DNA from 3 places in the Blastococcus sp. SYSU D00868 genome. Region 3 is predicted to be linked to each of the others. Evidence: riboswitches for the same ligand, from Rfam matches in the RefSeq annotation. Region 3 holds a riboswitch; each other region holds the start of a gene.
What was found. A riboswitch is a leader RNA that binds a small molecule or an ion and turns the genes downstream of it on or off. The one in region 3 is predicted to bind S-adenosylmethionine.

Region 1 (5,730 bases), on a different contig from region 3:
GTGCCGTGGCAGGACGACAGCGGCGAGGTGCAGATCAACCGCGGCTTCCGGGTCGAGTTCAACTCCGCGCTGGGTCCGTACAAGGGCGGCCTGCGCTTCCACCCCTCGGTCAACCTGGGCATCGTCAAGTTCCTCGGCTTCGAGCAGATCTTCAAGAACGCGCTCACCGGCATGCCGATCGGCGGCGGCAAGGGCGGGTCCGACTTCGACCCCAAGGGCCGCTCCGACGCCGAGGTCATGCGGTTCTGCCAGTCGTTCATGACCGAGCTCTACCGGCACCTGGGCGAGTACACCGACGTGCCCGCCGGCGACATCGGCGTCGGCGCCCGCGAGATCGGCTACCTGTTCGGTCAGTACAAGCGGATCACCAACCGGTACGAGTCCGGCGTCCTCACCGGCAAGGGGCTGGGCTGGGGCGGCGCCCTGGTGCGCACCGAGGCGACCGGCTACGGCGCCGCGTTCTTCGCCGATGCGATGATGCGGGCCCGCGGCGAGTCCTTCGACGGCCGCCGGGTGGTGGTCAGCGGCTCGGGCAACGTCGCCGTCTACGGCATCGAGAAGGTGCACCAGCTCGGCGGCACCGTCGTCGCGTGCTCGGACTCCACCGGGTACGTCGTGGACGAGAAGGGCATCGACCTCGAGGTCCTCAAGCAGGTCAAGGAGATCGAGCGGGCGCGGATCGAGGCGTACGCCGACCGCGTCTCCTCGGCGTCCTTCGTGGCCGGCGGCAGCGTCTGGGACGTGCCCTGCGACGTGGCGATGCCCAGCGCCACCCAGAACGAGCTCGACGCCGACGCGGCCACGACGCTGGCCCGCAACGGCTGCCGCTACGTGGTGGAGGGCGCGAACATGCCGACCACGCCGGACGCCGTCCGCGTGCTCAAGGAGGCCGGGGTGGCCTTCGCGCCGGGCAAGGCGGCCAACGCCGGCGGGGTGGCCACCTCGGCGCTGGAGATGCAGCAGAACGCCTCCCGCGACCGCTGGACGTTCGAGCACAGCGAGGCGCGGCTGGAGGAGATCATGCGGGCCATCCACGCCCGCTGCCACGCCACCGCCGAGGAGTACGGCGCCCCGGGCGACCTGGTGCTCGGCGCGAACGTCGCGGGCTTCCTGGAGGTGGCCGAGGCGGTGCACGCCCACGGCCTCATCTGAGCCGCCGCGAGATCTGCACACTCGTCGCCCTCAGGGCCTGCTGGCGACGAGTGTGCAGATCTCGTCGAGGCGGGTCAGGTGCCCAGCAGCTCGCGGACCAGCGCGCCGACGGCGTCGACCTCGATGAGGAACCCGTCGTGCCCGTACGGCGAGGAGACGACCCGCAGCGGGACGCCGAGCGCGTCGGCCACCCGCTGCTGCAGCGCCAGGGGGTAGAGCCGGTCGCTGTCCACGCCGGCCACCACCGCCCGCGCGGTCACCCGGGCCAGCGCCGCCTCGACGCCGCCCCGCCCGCGGCCGACGTCCCAGGTGTTCATCGACTCGGTGAGCACCACGTAGCTGCCGGCGTCGAAGCGGGCGACCAGCTTGGCGGCGTGGTGGTCGAGGTAGGAGGCGACGGCGAACCGGCCGTCGTCCTGCACGACGGCGCCGAACCGCTCCTCCAGCTCCAGGTCGCTGCGGTAGGTGAGGTGGGCGATCCGCCGGGCGACGCCGAGCCCGGCGACCGGTCCGGGGGCGGGGAGGTGGTCGCCGCCGGCCCAGGCGGGGTCGCTGCGGATCGCCGTCTGCTGGGTCGTCTGGGTGCCCAGCTGGTCGGCGGTCACCGCGGCGCCGGAGGCGAGGAAGAACAGCGCACCGACCCGATCGGGGTGCGCGACGGCCCACTCCAGCGCGCGCATCCCGCCCATCGAGCCGCCCAGCACCGCGGCCCAGCGGCGGACGCCGAGCGCGTCGGCCAGCGCCGCCTCCACCGCCACCTGGTCGGCGACCGTCACCGCCGGGAAGCGGGAGCCCCAGGGGGCGCCGTCCGGCGCGGTCGAGGAGGGGCCGGTGGTGCCCTGGCAGCCGCCGAGCACGTTGGCGCAGACGACGAACAGCCGGTCGGTGTCCAGCGGGGCGCCCGGCCCGACCAGCCCCTCCCACCAGCCGGGCGTGGGGTGCCCCGGCCCGGCCGGGCCGGCCAGGTGGCTGTCGCCGGTCAGGGCGTGCTCGACCAGCACGGCGTTGCCGCCGTCGGGCGCGAGCGTCCCCCACGTCTCGTAGGCGACGCGGACGCCGGGCAGCACCCCGCCGCGCTCCAGGGCGAGCGGCCCCTCCAGGACCGTGTCCAGGTCGAGGAACAGCCGGTCCCCGGCCGGGTCGCCGTCCCGCCAACCGCCGGTGCGCGGTGGGGTCCGGGACGCCGGGCCGGCGTCCCGGACCCCGGGCACGTCAGGCCTCCTTGGCGGCGCGGAAGCCGGCCTCCAGGTCGGCGAGGATGTCCTCGATCCCCTCCAGGCCCACGGCGAGGCGCACCAGGCCCGGGGTGACCCGGGTGGTCAGCTGCTCCTCGGGCGTGAGCTGCGAGTGGGTGGTCGACGCCGGGTGGATCACCAGGCTGCGCACGTCGCCGATGTTGGCCACGTGGCTGTGCAGCTCCAGGGCGTCGACGAAGCGCTTGCCGGCCTCCACGCCGCCGTGCAGCTCGAAGGTCAGCACCGCGCCCGCGCCGCGGGGCGCGTACTTCTGCTGCGCGGCGTGCCACGGGGAGGACGCCAGGCCGGGGTAGTTGACCCGGTCGACGGCGTCGTGGCCCTCGAGGAACTCGGCCACCCGCTGAGCGTTGGCGACGTGGCGCTCCATCCGCAGCGACAGCGTCTCGATGCCCTGCACCACGAGGAAGGCGTTGAACGGGCTGATCGCCGGGCCGAGGTCGCGCAGCAGCTGCACCCGGGCCTTGAGCGCGTAGGCCGGCGCGCCGAGGTCGGCGTAGACGACGCCGTGGTAGGTCGGGTCGGGCTCGGTGAAGCCGGGGAACTTGCCGCTGGTCCAGTCGAAGTTGCCCGAGTCGACGATCAGGCCGGCGATCGCGGTGCCGTGCCCGCCCAGGTACTTGGTCGCCGAGTGGACGACGACGTCGGCGCCGAACTCGATCGGCCGGATCAGGTAGGGCGTGGCGATGGTGTTGTCGACGATCAGCGGGACGCCGTTGCGGTGCGCGACCTCGGAGACCGCGCTGATGTCGAGGACGTCGCCCTTCGGGTTGCCGATCGTCTCGGCGTAGAAGGCCTTGGTGTTCTCCTGGACCAGCGACTGCCAGTTCTCCGGGTCGTCGGGGTCCTCGACGAAGGACACCGTGACGCCCAGCTTGGGCAGCGAGTGGTGCAGCAGGTTGTAGGTGCCGCCGTACAGCGACGCCGACGCCACGATGTGGCTGCCGGCCTCGGCGACGTTCAGGATCGCCAGGGTCTCGGCGGCCTGGCCGCTGGAGACGGCGAGCGCCGCGACGCCGCCCTCCAGCGACGCCACGCGCTGCTCCAGCGCGTCCTGCGTCGGGTTCATGATCCGCGTGTAGATGTTGCCCATCTCGGCCAGCGCGAACAGGTCGGCGGCGTGCTGGGCGTCGCGGAACTGGTAGCTCGTCGTCGCGTAGATCGGCAGGGCGCGGGCCCCGGTCGTCGGGTCCGGGCTCGTGCCGGCGTGGATCTGCCGGGTCTCGAAGCTCCAGCTCTGCGGGTCGGTCATGCGCCGGTCTCCTCTCGGTCGGGAGGCCCGGCGGCGCACCGGGGACTCCGTCTTGCCGGGCGGCGGGCGCCGTCCGACCGGCTCTTCCCCTGGAGCACCTCGGACGGAGTAGAGGTTGCCGGGCAGCCAGCCAGGTGCTTGTCACTGCCTCTCGTGAGCCAGCCGGAATCTAGCGGCCGCCGCGCACCGCCCGTCACAGGGGTCCCGCGGGCCCCTCAGCCGGTCGGCGCGGAGCTGGTCCCGCTGGTGGGGGCGCGGGTGCCGGTGGGGGTGCGGGTGGCGGTCGGCTCCGACGAGGTCGGCGGAGGCTCGGCGGTGGGGGTCTCCTCCGCCGGCGTCGCCTCCTCCTCGTCGGAGCCGCCGGTGGTGGAGGGGGCGGTCGTCGTCGGCCGCGTGCCCGTCGGCGACGCGGTCTCCGGCTCGGTCGTCGGCGCCGGCTCGGTGGGCTCGGTGGTGGGAGCCGGCGCGGGGACGACCTCGGAGGTCTCCCCGGCCGGCGCGGGGTCGGTCGTCTCGGGGCGGACGTAGAGGTAGAGCAGCCCGAGCGACACGAACAGCACGGCGAGGACGACGGTCGACGTGCGTGCCCGGCCCAGCCGCCGCGGGATCGCCGCCCACCAGCGGCGCGGGCCCTCGGCCGGGGCCGTGGACATGGTCGGCGCGGGGGCCGTCGGCATGGACGGGGCGGGTTCCGGCCGCGCGCCGGGCTCCCGGCCGGGGTCCGGGGTGGGGCCGGTCACCGGCGGGCCTCCGACCGGACGCCGTTCCCGGCCTGCCCGTCGCCGTCGGCCACCGGCACGGCGACGCCCAGCCGGCGGAACGCCAGGACGATGCGGGCGCGCAGGTCGCGGCCGACCTCGAACTGCTTGCCCGGCAGCGTGCGGGCGACCACCCGGACGTTGACCTCCTCCAGGCCGAGGCTCTCCACGCCCATCACGGTCGGCTCGTCGAGCAGCAGCTGCCGCAGGTGCGGGTCGGCGAACGCCTCCCGGCCCACCTCGCGCAGCAGCTCGTTGGCCCGGTTGACGTCGACGCTGGTCGGCACCGGGACGTCGATCACCGCGCGCGCCCAGTCGCGGGAGAGGTTGACGACCTTGACGATCTGCCCGTTCGGGACGGTGATGACCTCGCCGTTGGGCGAGCGGACCCGGGTGACCCGCAGCGTGACGTCCTCGACCGTCCCGTTGGCCGGCTCCGCGGCGCCGGTGACGGCGATCGCGACGACGTCGCCGAAGCCGTACTGCCGCTCGGTGATGATGAAGAACCCGGCCAGGACGTCGCCGACGATCCGCTGGGCGCCGAAGCCGAGGCCGACGCCGAGCACGGTGGCCGGCGCGACCAGCCCGGTGACCGGGACGCCCAGCCGGTCGAGCACGAAGAAGACCGCGACGGCGTAGACGAGGACGATCAGCGTCCAGGTGATGACCTGGGTCAGCGAGTGCCGGTGCTTGGCCGCCTCGGAGCGGACGAGCGCGTCCCCGCCGGTGGAGCGCCGGTCGATGCTGTCGGTGATCTTGCTGCCCACCCAGGCCACGAACCGGGCCAGCAGCACCGAGGCCAGGATGATCAGCACGATCTCCAGGCCGCGGCCCGCGAGCCACTCCAGCAGGTCCTCCAGCGGTTGCACGCGCGTCCTCTCTCGCCGGGCCGGGGGCGGGGTCGGCGTCCACCCTCCCGCCCCCCCGGCGGACCGGCCAGTCCGCTGCGGGGCCGCTCAGCGGGGCTCGACGAACAGCGACGCCGCCGACCGGCCGATCCGGCCGGTGCCGTCGAACAGGTCGGCGAAGCACTGCGCCGCGCCGGCCGGGCCGAGCGCGGTGGTGGCGTCCATGGCCAGCCACTCGCCGGCCGGCGGCCGGTACAGCGAGACGGTCAGGTCGACGTTGGCGAAGGTGGCCCGCGACCAGTCCAGCTCGGCGGAGATGCCGCTGGCCGCGTCGGTCATCACCAGCAGGTGCTCCAGCGGGGTGATCGGCTCGCCGGCGACGAGCGGCGCCAGCGGACGGGTCCAGGCGGCCGCCGGACCGGGGGAGTTGAACGAGCCGGCGGTGAACCGCCACTCCAGCGCGCGGT
Region 2 (5,730 bases), on a different contig from region 3:
CCGCGACGGACTTGAAGGTCCCGCGGATCTTGTTCACGACCAGGGTCGCCAGGGCCTCGCCCTCGACGTCCTCGGCGATGATGGCCAGCGGCTTGCCCGACTGCATGACCTTCTCCAGCAGCGGGAGCAGGTCCTTGACCGAGCTGATCTTGCTGTTGACGACGAGCACGTACGGGTCGTCGAGGACGGCCTCCATGCGCTCGGTGTCGGTCACGAAGTAGGGCGAGATGTAGCCCTTGTCGAAGCGCATGCCCTCGGTGAGCTCGAGCTCCAGGCCGAAGGTGTTGCTCTCCTCGACCGTGATCACGCCCTCCTTGCCGACCTTGTCCATCGCCTCGGCGATGAGCTCGCCGATGGCCGGGTCAGCGGCGGAGATCGACGCGGTCGCGGCGATCTGCTCCTTGGTCTCGACGTCCTTGGCGGTCGAGAGGAGGTACTCGGTGACCGAGGCGACGGCCTTCTCGATGCCCTTCTTCAGGGCCATCGGGTTGGCGCCGGCGGCGACGTTGCGCAGACCCTCGCGGACGAGCGCCTGGGCCAGCACGGTGGCGGTGGTGGTGCCGTCACCCGCGACGTCGTCGGTCTTCTTCGCGACCTCCTTGACCAGCTCGGCGCCGATCTTCTCCCACGGGTCCTCGAGCTCGATCTCCTTGGCGATGCTGACACCGTCGTTGGTGATCGTGGGGGCGCCCCACTTCTTCTCGAGGACGACGTTGCGGCCCTTGGGGCCGAGCGTCACCTTGACGGCGTCGGCGAGGGTGTTCATGCCCCGCTCGAGGCCGCGGCGCGCCTCTTCCTCGAAGGCGATCATCTTGGCCATGTGGTGATGTCCTCCATGCATGGATCGCTGCACGGCCGGGACCGGCGCCCGCGACGGACGACACCGGCACGGCGGGCGCTCCGTCGGCCCGCGCACCAGTGCCTCACCGTTCCGACCTGATTGGCACTCGGCACTGTCGAGTGCCAACCGAAAGTCTGGCACTCGGGACCGGCGAGTGCAAGGAGAGGGGTCGGCGGTGACACTGCGGTCCTCCGGACCGCACCGCGGTCAGGTGCCGTCCCCGAATGCCGCTGAGCCGCTGAGCCGCTACCCGTGTCCCGGTCGGGGACCCTCGGGGCCCCGCGACCGTGCCACCCCGGCCACCTGCCGTCCCCGACTCCCAGCGTCCCGTCACCCGAACGTGACAGAGGCCCGGCCCCCGTTCGGGGACCGGGCCTCTGCGAGGACTGCGGAGGACTCAGGCGACGCGGACGCCGTCGGCCTGCGGGCCCTTCTCGCCCTGCACGACCTCGAACGTGACCCGCTGGCCCTCGTCGAGGCTCTTGTAGCCGTCCATCTGGATGGCCGAGTAGTGGACGAAGACGTCCTGGCCGCCGTCGACGGCGATGAAGCCGAAGCCCTTCTCGGCGTTGAACCACTTCACGGTGCCCTGTGCCACGTGTGCTCCCACGTCTCGTGCGTGCGGACGGTCTCCCGTCTACCGGGAGCCGGGTTACTCGCTCTTCCGCCCGTCGGACACGTGCGTGGAACTCGAACCGCGCGAGAAGGTACAACAAGGAGACGTCGAACACACCAGTCCGGCGCGCGACGCGGGCCCGTGGCGGCGGACGGCGTCGTTCCGCCACCCGGTCAGGGGACGAGCCTATCCCCTAGGCGATGAGCCCCGCCGCGCGGACCGACCGCAGCGAGGGCTCCACCCGGTGGGTGGGGCCGACGACCGGCTCCAGCGGGTCGAGGGTCTTGAGCCCCTCACCGGTGTTGAGGACGACGGTCTCCTTCGCCCGGTCCAGCCGCCCGTCGGCGACCAGCTGCCGGAGGACGGCGACGGTCACCCCGCCCGCGGTCTCGGCGAAGACGCCGGTGGTCCGGGCCAGGTCGCGGATGCCCTGGACGATCTCCTCGTCGCCGACCCGGCCGACCGAGCCGCCGGTGCGGCGGATGGCGTCCAGCGCGTACGGGCCGTCGGCGGGGTTGCCGATGTTGAGCGACTTGGCGATGCCGGTGGGCCTGACCGGCTTGACGACGTCCCAGCCGTTCTCGAACGCCGTGGCGATCGGGTCGCAGCCGGCCGACTGGGCACCGAAGATCGTCCACTCGGTGGCCTCGACGATGCCGGCGGCGGTCAGCTCGCGGAAGGCCTTGTCCACCTTGGTCAGCAGCGAGCCCGACGCCATCGGGATGACGACCTGGGCCGGGATCCGCCAGCCGAGCTGCTCGGCGATCTCGTAGCCCATCGTCTTGGAGCCCTCGGCGTAGTAGGGCCGCACGTTCTGGTTGACGAAGGCGGTGTCCTCGAACTCGTCGGTCTCGGCGAGCTCGCTGGTCAGCCGGTTGACGTCGTCGTAGGAGCCGTCGACGGCGACCAGCGTCTGGCCGTAGACCGCCGACTGCACGACCTTGCCGGGCTCGAGGTCGGCGGGGATGAACACGTAGGAGGGCAGGCCGACGCGGGCGGCGTGCGCGGCCACCGAGTTCGCCAGGTTGCCCGTCGAGGCCGCGGCGATCTTCGTGTAGCCGAGCTTCTTCGCGGCGGTGGCCGCGAGGCTGACCACCCGGTCCTTGAACGAGTGGGTGGGGTTGGCCGAGTCGTCCTTGACCCACAGCCCGCCGGTGAGGCCCAGCTCCGCGGCGAGCCGGTCGGCGCGCACGAGCGGGGTCATGCCGGGGTCCAGCGAGACGCGGCCGGCCGGGTCCTGGCCCACCGGCAGCAGCGCGACGTAGCGCCAGATGTTCTGCGGCCCGGCCTCGATCTGCTCCCGGGTCACCGCCTTCATCAGCTCGGGGTCGTAGTCGACCTCGAGCGGGCCGAAGCACTCGGCGCACGCGTGCTCGGCGATCAGCCCGAAGGTGGCGCCGCAGTTGCGGCACACCAGGCCGCGGGCGGGACACGGCGGCACGGGGCCGCCGGCGCTCGAGTCGGCCTGGGTGGAGCCGGGAGCGGTCAGGGTCATGCGACGACTACCTCCTCATCTTCCCCGCGTCGGGCCGTCGAGCCGCGCGGGACGGAATTGGCACCTGCCGCCGCGCGGGTGCGCAGCTGGCGGTTGCCGGGGCTTCGTCGGGCCGTGTCCCTCTGCCCCTCTGGATGAGTGGAACGCCGCGAGCCTACCCGGGTCGGCCCGCGGTCCCGCGCGCGGCCAGACTGCGCGGGTGGCCACGCGCATCGTCTACACCGACATCGACGGCACGATGGTGGGCCCGCGCGGCTCCTTCTGGCACACCGCGGGCCGCGAGCTGACCGCCGACCCGGCCACCGCGCTGCTCGAGCTGCACCGGGCGGGCGTCGCGCTGGTGCTGGTCAGCGGCCGGACCTTCGAGCAGGTGGTGGAGGCGGCGCGGATCTTCGCCGCCGACGGCGCCATCGCCGAGCTGGGCGCGGTGGTCAGCTGGGACGGCGGCCGCGGCACGCACCGGCTCACCGGCGAGCTGCCCGCCGAGCACGCCGGCCGCACGCCGATGGACGTGATGGCCGAGGCCGGCGTCGTCGAGGAGCTGATGGCCCGCCACCCCGGCCGGCTGGAGTGGCACGCGCCGTGGCACTCGACGCACGAGACCGACGCGCTGCTGCGCGGCCGGGTCGACCCGCTGGCCGTCGACGCCGAGCTGGCGGAGCGGGGGTTCGGCTGGCTGACCCTCAAGGACAACGGCGCGATCCTGCCGACCTCCCGGATGACGCTGGACCCCGATCCGGCGCCGCCGCGGGTCTACCACCTCATGCCGCGCGGCATCTCCAAGGGCCTCGCCATCGCCTGGGACCTCGAGCGTCGCGGGATCGACCCGGCCGAGGCGGTGGCGATCGGCGACAGCGTGAGCGACCTGGAGATGGCGCCCGCGGTGGGCCGGCTGTGGATCACCGCGAACGGCGCCGAGGTCGACGGGATGGCCGATCGCCTGGACGCCGTCCCGAACGCCGCCGTCACCGGGGCCGCGATGGGCGAGGGCTGGGCCCAGGCGGTCCGCGCCAGCCTGTAGCGCAGTCGCCGGGTGACGGGAACCGTCACCCGGCGACTCCACTACCGCTCGGCCCGGACGCCGTGCTCGGTGCCGTCGGGCTCGCTGGAGGGGAACCGACGGCCCGCCGTGCGCGGCGACGGCAGCCAGGGTCGGTCGAGGTCGGTCACCGCCGGCTCGACGTGGTCGATCCCGTGGTGGCGTGGGGCGCCTGCTCCGGCCATGCCGGGGATCGCGCCGCGCCGGTACCCGCAGCGGAACCGCCCGGGTTCGCCGCGCGCGCCCGGTGCCCCTGGGTGATCATGTGTCGCGGGATGTCGCGGTCAGCGGGACGGCGGCGCCAAGGGGACGAGCAGCGGTCCGGACGGGCACTGGCGCACCGTCGCGCGGCGGCTGCTGACGGAGGGGAGTCATGGCCGACTCGAGCACGGCGGACCTCGGCAAGGGCAAGCGCATCACCGGCGGGGACCGCACCTCGCTGGCCGACGAGCTGCGCAAGCGGTACGACGAGGGGGAGAGCATCCGGTCGCTGGCCACCTCGACGAACCGCTCCTACGGCTTCGTCCACCGGCTCCTGTCGGAGTCGGGTGCGAGCCTGCGCAGCCGTGGGGGAGCGAACCGCAACAGCAAGAAGGAGGCGTGACCGCGGGTCTCGCCGACGGGTGGGTGCGGACGGCGCGGGACGGCGCCGTCCTCACCGTCACGCTGGACCGCCCCGACCAGCTCAACGCGCAGACCCCGGCCACGTGGACGGCGCTGGCCGCCGTCGGGGCGTCGCTGGACGACGACGTGCGCGTCGTGGTGGTCCGCGGCGAGGGGCGCTCGTTCTCCGCGGGGCTGGACCGCAGCCTGTTCAGCGCCGACCCCTCGACCTCCGGGGGGCTGGGCGAGCTGGGGCGGATCCCGGCCGACCTGGCGCAGGAGCGGATCCGCGGCTACCAGGCCGGCTTCCGGTGGCTGCGCTCGCCGGGGATCGTCTCGGTGGCGGCGGTGCAGGGGCACGCCATCGGCGCGGGCGCGCAGCTGGCGCTGGCCTGCGACCTGCGGGTGCTCACCGAGGACGCCAGCCTGCGGCTGCCGGAGGTGACGCTGGGCCTCGTGCCCGACCTCACCGGCACCAGCACGCTCACCGAGCTGGTCGGCTACTCGCGGGCGATGGAGCTGTGCCTGACGGGGCGGCCGGTCCCGGCCGCCGAGGCGCTGGCCCTGGGCCTGGCGAACGCGGTGGTCCCGGTCGCGGGGCTGGACGCCGCCGTGGGCCAGCTGGTCGCCGCGCTGACCGCGCCGCCGGCCGGGGCCAGCCGGGAGACCGCGGCCCTGGTGCGCTCCGCCGTCCGCAACGACCCGGCCGCGCAGGACGCCGCCGAGCGGGCCGCGCAGGCCCGCCGGCTGGCCGAGCTCGCCGCGTTCGCGCAGGGCTGACCGCCCGGGTGGAATCCTCGGTTCCCGGGCCCCGTTGCCCGGAACCGAGAGAGGAGGTCGAGCGGTGAACAACATGACCTCCATGGCGGCGATGCGCTCGTTCCGCCGCGACCCGTCGGTCACCGCCCGGGCGCTGCCGAAGGGCACCGTGCGGCGCATCCTCGGCGTCGCCCGGCCCTACCGGCGCGAGCTGAGCTGGTTCCTGCTGCTGGTGGTCGGCTCGTCGGTGATCGGCGTGCTCACCCCGCTGCTGGCCGGCGACATCGTCAACCGGATCGCGCGGCTGTCCGGCACGGCCGGCGACGTGGTCCGCATCGCGCTGATCATCGCCGGGCTGGCGGTCGTCGACGCGGCGA
Region 3 (5,730 bases):
GCCGACCTGCGCACCACGGTGGGCCGCTTCAGCTACTGACGACCGGGCGATGGTGCGGTTCCGCACCGTGCAGAACCGCACGATTGCCCGCGACGAGTGAACACGGGGGCGCGGGACCGATTCCGGTCCCGCGCCCCCGTGCCATTCCCGCGACCATTCCCAGGCGCGCCGGAATGGCGCCAAGTCGACCCGGGGGAAGCGGTCACCGACCTTTCTCGGTCGGGCCGTGCGACACGCTCCGAATTCGGGTTCGGCAACGTCCGCAATGCCGCACGCTCCTCGCGCAGCCGCACATCAGCACCGTCGAGCCGGCGTCCCCGGCAGGCCGTCCCCGCGCAGGAGAGCTCATGTCCCTTCCCACGACCCCCGCCCGTCCACGGCGACGCGGCGGCTGGTTCGCCGACCGTCCCCTCGGGGTGAAGATCGGCGCGGTCGTCGGCCTGCTCGCCGTCGTCGTCCTCGCCACCAACCTGCTCGCCGTGGTCCGGATCGGGGAGATGCGCGAGGGCCAGGAGCGCATCTACACCGAGAACCTGCAGCCGCTGAACGCGCTGTCGGCCGTGCAGCGGGCCACCGCCGCGCACCGCGCCCGCACCCTCGAGTACGCCGTCTCCGACCCCGCCCGCCGCGTCGAGCTGCTCGGCGAGATGGAGGAGAAGAACGCCGACGTCGAGGCCGCGCTGGCCGAGTACCGGCCGTTCGTCGTCGACCCCGACGCGATCGCGAAGTACGAGAGCGCCCGCGAGGAGTTCCTGTCCACCAGCGCCACCCAGCTGTTCCCCGCCGCCGACAGCGGCGACCTCGCCCTCTACGCGCAGGTCTACCGCGAGGTCTCCAGCCCGCTGCTGACCGACATCGCCGACGGGCTCGAGGAGGAGGGCCTGGCGCAGTCGGCGCAGGCCGTCGCCCGCAACGCCGCCAGCGAGGACGACGCGAGCAACGCCATCACGCTGCTGCTGGTCACCTCGCTGACCGCCGTGGTGCTCGCCGTCGGGCTGACCGTGGTCGTCGTCCGCCGGATGGTCCGCAACCTGCAGGCCGTGCAGCGCTCCGCCGAGGCCCTGGCCGCCGGCGACCTGACCGTGGCCGTCTCCGTCGACGGCGCGGACGAGGTGGGCCGCATGGCCGCCGCGCTCGATTCCGCCCAGCAGAGCCTGCGCGGCGTCATGGCCACGGTGGTCGGCGCGGCGGACGCGGTGGCGGCGTCGTCGGAGGAGCTGTCGGCGTCCTCGGCGCAGATCTCGGCCTCGGCGGGCGAGACCTCGGCGCAGTCCGGGGTGGTGGCCGGCGCCGCCGAGGAGGTGTCGCGCAGCGTGGCGACCGTGGCCGCGGGCGCGGAGCAGATGGGCGCCTCGATCCGGGAGATCGCGACCAACGCCGCCGAGGCCTCGGAGGTCGCGCACCGCGCCGTCACGGCGGCCGAGACGACGACCGCCACCGTGGCGAAGCTGGGGGAGTCCTCTGCGGAGATCGGCAACGTCGTGAAGGTGATCACGAGCATCGCGGAGCAGACGAACCTCCTCGCCCTCAACGCCACCATCGAGGCCGCCCGCGCAGGCGAGGCCGGCAAGGGCTTCGCCGTCGTCGCCAACGAGGTCAAGGAGCTGGCCCAGGAGACGGCGAAGGCCACCGAGGACATCGCCCGGCGGGTGCAGGCCATCCAGGGCGACACCACCGCCGCGGTCGCGGCGATCGGGGAGATCAGCTCGATCGTCGCCCAGATCTCCGACCGGCAGACCACCATCGCCAGCGCGGTGGAGGAGCAGACCGCCACCACCAACGAGATGGCGCGGTCGGTCGCCGAGGCGGCGCAGGGCTCCGGTCAGATCGCCGACAACATCACCGGCGTCTCCACCGCCGCCGACTCCACCACCCAGGCGCTCGCCCAGACCCGCACCGCCGTCGACGAGCTGTCGCGGATGGCGTCGGACCTGCGCAGCACCGTCGGCCGCTTCACCTACTGAGGAAGGACCGCCCCCTCGGCGAGATCTGCACACTCGTCACCATCGACGGCTGATGGCGTCGACTGTGCAGATCTCGTCGAGGGGGGCGGGGTCAGCGGGCCAGGCGGGCGCCGAGGCGGGCCAGCCGCTCGGCGGCCTCGGTGAGGACGGCGTCCTGCTTGCAGAACGCGAACCGCACCAGGGACGGCGCCGCGTCCTGGTCGTCGTGGAACACCCGCACCGGCACGCCCACCACGCCGGCCAGCTGCGGCAGGTCCCAGCACAGCGCCATCGAGTCGGTGTAGCCCAGCGGCGCGGCGTCGGCGGTGACGAAGTAGGTGCCGTCCGGCCGGTTCACTGCGAAGCCCGCCGCGGTCAGCCCGGCCACGAGCAGGTCGCGCTTGCGGGCGAGGTCGGCGCGCAGCCCGTCGAAGTACTCGTCGGGCAGGGCCAGCGCCCGGGCCACGGCCGGCTGGAACGGGCCGCTGCCGACGTAGGTGAGGAACTGCTTGACCGCCCGGACGGCGGCGACGAGCTCCGTCGGACCGTGCACCCAGCCGACCTTCCAGCCGGTCACCGAGAACGTCTTGCCGGCCGAGGAGATGGTCAGCGTCCGCTCGGCCATCCCCGGCAGCGTCGCGATCGACAGGTGCGGGACGCCGTAGGTCATGTGCTCGTAGACCTCGTCGGCGACGACGACCGCGTCGTGCTCGGCGGCCAGCCGGGCGACCAGCTCGAGCTCGGCGCGGGTGAAGACCTTGCCGGTCGGGTTGTGCGGGGTGTTGAGCAGCACCAGCCTGGTGCGGGGCGTGAACGCCGCCCGCAGCGCCGCCTCGTCGACGGCGAAGTCCGGCGAGCGCAGCACCACGGTCCGCCGGGTGGCCCCGGCGAGCGCGACGGTGGCGGCGTAGCTGTCGTAGTAGGGCTCGAAGGTCACCACCTCGTCGCCGGGGGTGGTGAGCGCGAGGACGGCGGCGGCGATCGCCTCGGTCGCGCCGACGGTGACCAGGACGTCGCCCGGGTCCACCCGCAGCCCGCGGAAGCGCGCCTGGTGGGCGGCGACCGCCTCCCGCAGCTCGGCGACGCCGGGGCCGGGCGGGTACTGGTTGGCGCCGCCGCGGATCGCGCCGACGGCGTCCTCCAGCAGCGAGTCGGGCCCGTCGGTGTCCGGGAAGCCCTGGCCCAGGTTGATCGCCCCGGTGCGTACCGCCAGCGCCGACATCTCGGCGAACACCGTGGTGGCGAAGGGCTGCATCCGCTCGGTGAGCGCGGCGCTGGGCAGGGTCACGGCGGCCAGTCTCCCACCGGCGGCTGCGGCCGGACGGCGTCCCACTGAGTGGACCGCCGTCCCGGGCTGCGGGACGGTCGGCGGAGGGCCGCCGCCCTCCCGGGGGCCGGGCGCGTGTAAGTTCTCGACCGGTCCTGAGCGCCAGCGTCAAGCCCCGGCTCGCTGGCCGGCAACCCTCTCCGTCGCGGGGTGCTTCCGGGTGACGACCAGACCTGGACACCGTGTCCCGGTAAGGACGAGGAGGATCGGGTGGACGCCGAGGCCGCCCCCCTCCGGCCGGACCGGTCACGGTGTCGCCCGACCAGCGCGCACGCCGCGCCCGCTCCCAGGGAGACCCGATGAACCTCGTCCACAGCCGGGGCCGGCTGCCCGCGCTGGCCCTCGTGGCCCTCGCGGGCCTCACGGCCTGCTCCGACAGCGACTCCGGCGGGGGGAGCGGCGACGGCGGCGACTCCGCCGGCTCGATCATCGTGATCACCCCCAACCCGGTCGGCGGCAACAACTTCCTCGAGCTCGCGATCGAGGGCGCCCAGCGGGTCGCCGACGAGGAGGGGCTGGAGCTCGACGTCTTCGAGAGCAACGACCCGACGTCGATCCAGCAGAACGTCGAGGCCGCCGTCCGCGAGCAGCCCGACATCGTCATCGGCCTGACCTTCTCCCTGCAGGACGCCTTCGCCACGGTGCCGGTCGACAACCCCGACCAGCAGTTCCTGCTCGTCGACGGCTGCCCGGACCCGCAGCCGGACAACGTCACCTGCGCCGCCTTCCGCGAGCACGAGGCCACCTACCTGGCCGGCGTCGAGGCCGGGCTCCTCACCCAGTCGGGCCAGATCGGCGTCGTCGCCGCCCTCGACACCCCGTTCATCCGCCGCTGGGTCGACCCCTTCCTGGCCGGCGCGCAGAGCGTGAACCCCACCGTCGCCTCCACCCCGCTGTTCGTCGGCGGCGACAACCCCTTCGGTGACCCGGCGCGCGGCGGGGCGCAGGCGCAGGTGCTCGCCGACGGCGGGGCCGACCAGGTGCTGCTCGCCGCCTCCGGCAGCAACGTCGGCGCCTTCGAGGTCGCCGCGTCCGGCGCCTTCCAGGCCTACGGCGTCGACGTGAACGAGTGCGGCTCGGCCCCGGGCCAGGTCGTCGACAACGTCATCAAGAACGTCGACGTCGCGCTGGAGGAGTCGGTCCGCTCCATCCTGGACGGCGACAGCGGCGGCTCGCAGGTCTACGGCCTGGCCGAGGACGGCGTGGGCCTGACCGCCTTCGCCGACGACGTGGCCGACTCCGGCTGCCTGATCGCCGACCGCCCGGACGTCATCGAGCAGCTCGAGGGCATCCGCCAGCAGATCATCGACGGCACGATCACCGTGGACGACCCGGCCGCTGGATGACCGGCAGCACGACCGACGCGCGCTCGGCCGCGGGGGCTCCCCCCGCGGCCGAGCTGCGCGGCATCACCAAGCGCTTCGGCCCCGTCGTCGCCGTCGACGGCGTGGACCTGGTCCTCGAGCGCGGCACCGTGCACGCCGTCGTCGGGGAGAACGGGGCCGGCAAGTCCACCCTGATGTCGGTGCTCTACGGCCTGCACCGGCCCGACGCCGGGCAGGTGCTGCGCGACGGCCGCGAGGTGCGGCTGTCCTCGCCGCTGGACGCCATCGCCGCCGGCCTGGGCATGGTGCACCAGCACTTCCGGCTGTTCGGCTCGCTGAGCGTGGCCGAGAACGTCGTCTACCGCGCCGAGCCGGCCCGCTTCGGGGTGCTGGACCGGCGGGCCGCCGAGCGGCGGGTGGCGGAGCTCTCCGCCCGCATCGGCCTGGACGTCGACCCCACCGCCCGCGTCGACACGCTGCCCCTCGGCGTCCGCCAGCGGGTGGAGATCCTCAAGGCGCTGCACCGGCAGGCCGAGGTGCTCATCCTCGACGAGCCGACCGCCGTGCTCACCCCCGGCGAGGTCGACTCGCTGTTCGCCGTCGTCCGGCGGATGGCCGAGCAGGGGACGACGGTCGCCCTGGTCACCCACAAGGTCCGCGAGGTGCTCGAGGCGACCGACCGGGTCACCGTGCTGCGCGACGGCGCCGTCACCGCCCGGCTCACCACCCGCGACACCACCGCCGGCGAGATCGTCGAGGCGATGATCGGCCGCGGGCTCGTCCCCGCCGTCAACCCGCGCGGCGCCGTCACCGGCGACCCGGTGCTCGAGGTGACCGGCCTGCGGATGCCCGCCGCGCCCGGCGCCAGCCGCGTGCAGGACGTCTCGCTGCGCGTGCACCCCGGCGAGGTCGTCGGCATCGCCGGGGTCTCCGGCAACGGCCAGCGGGAGCTGGTGGAGGCCGTCGTCGGCCTGCGCACCCCGCAGGCGGGCGTCGTCCGGCTGCACGGCCGCGACCTGGCCGGCCTCGGCATCCGCGAGCGCCGCGCGCGGGGCGTCGCCTACGTGCCCGAGGACCGCCCCGGCGTGGGCACCGCCGCCGCGCTGCCGGTGGCCGACAACCTGGCGCTGGGCCA

Region 1: linked by a shared signal. The riboswitch ahead of ACI79F_RS06120 (bifunctional o-acetylhomoserine/o-acetylserine sulfhydrylase) and the one ahead of ACI79F_RS09785 (BMP family ABC transporter substrate-binding protein) in region 3 are both predicted to bind S-adenosylmethionine.
Region 2: linked by a shared signal. The riboswitch ahead of thrC (threonine synthase) and the one ahead of ACI79F_RS09785 (BMP family ABC transporter substrate-binding protein) in region 3 are both predicted to bind S-adenosylmethionine.

Annotation. Positions count from the first base shown of each region.
Region 1 is NZ_JBJGZO010000005.1:53,114-58,843, forward strand. It holds gene gdhA (NADP-specific glutamate dehydrogenase) at 1-1,152, shown strand, start outside; gene metX (homoserine O-acetyltransferase MetX) at 1,227-2,363, opposite strand; gene ACI79F_RS06120 (bifunctional o-acetylhomoserine/o-acetylserine sulfhydrylase) at 2,365-3,657, opposite strand; SAM riboswitch class IV at 3,701-3,816, opposite strand; gene ACI79F_RS06125 (hypothetical protein) at 3,873-4,310, opposite strand; gene ACI79F_RS06130 (mechanosensitive ion channel family protein) at 4,394-5,284, opposite strand; gene ACI79F_RS06135 (thioesterase family protein) at 5,372-5,730, opposite strand, start outside.
Region 2 is NZ_JBJGZO010000033.1:3,050-8,779, reverse strand. It holds gene groL (chaperonin GroEL) at 1-820, opposite strand, end outside; gene ACI79F_RS20680 (cold-shock protein) at 1,239-1,439, opposite strand; gene thrC (threonine synthase) at 1,651-2,952, opposite strand; SAM riboswitch class I at 2,965-3,093, opposite strand; gene ACI79F_RS20670 (HAD-IIB family hydrolase) at 3,152-3,973, shown strand; gene ACI79F_RS20665 (hypothetical protein) at 4,015-4,176, opposite strand; gene ACI79F_RS20660 (helix-turn-helix domain-containing protein) at 4,365-4,595, shown strand; gene ACI79F_RS20655 (enoyl-CoA hydratase/isomerase family protein) at 4,592-5,374, shown strand; gene ACI79F_RS20650 (ABC transporter ATP-binding protein) at 5,448-5,730, shown strand, end outside.
Region 3 is NZ_JBJGZO010000008.1:124,057-129,786, forward strand. It holds gene ACI79F_RS09770 (methyl-accepting chemotaxis protein) at 1-39, shown strand, start outside; gene ACI79F_RS09775 (methyl-accepting chemotaxis protein) at 348-1,964, shown strand; gene ACI79F_RS09780 (pyridoxal phosphate-dependent aminotransferase) at 2,056-3,231, opposite strand; SAM riboswitch class IV at 3,362-3,473, shown strand; gene ACI79F_RS09785 (BMP family ABC transporter substrate-binding protein) at 3,570-4,616, shown strand; gene ACI79F_RS09790 (ABC transporter ATP-binding protein) at 4,613-5,730, shown strand, end outside.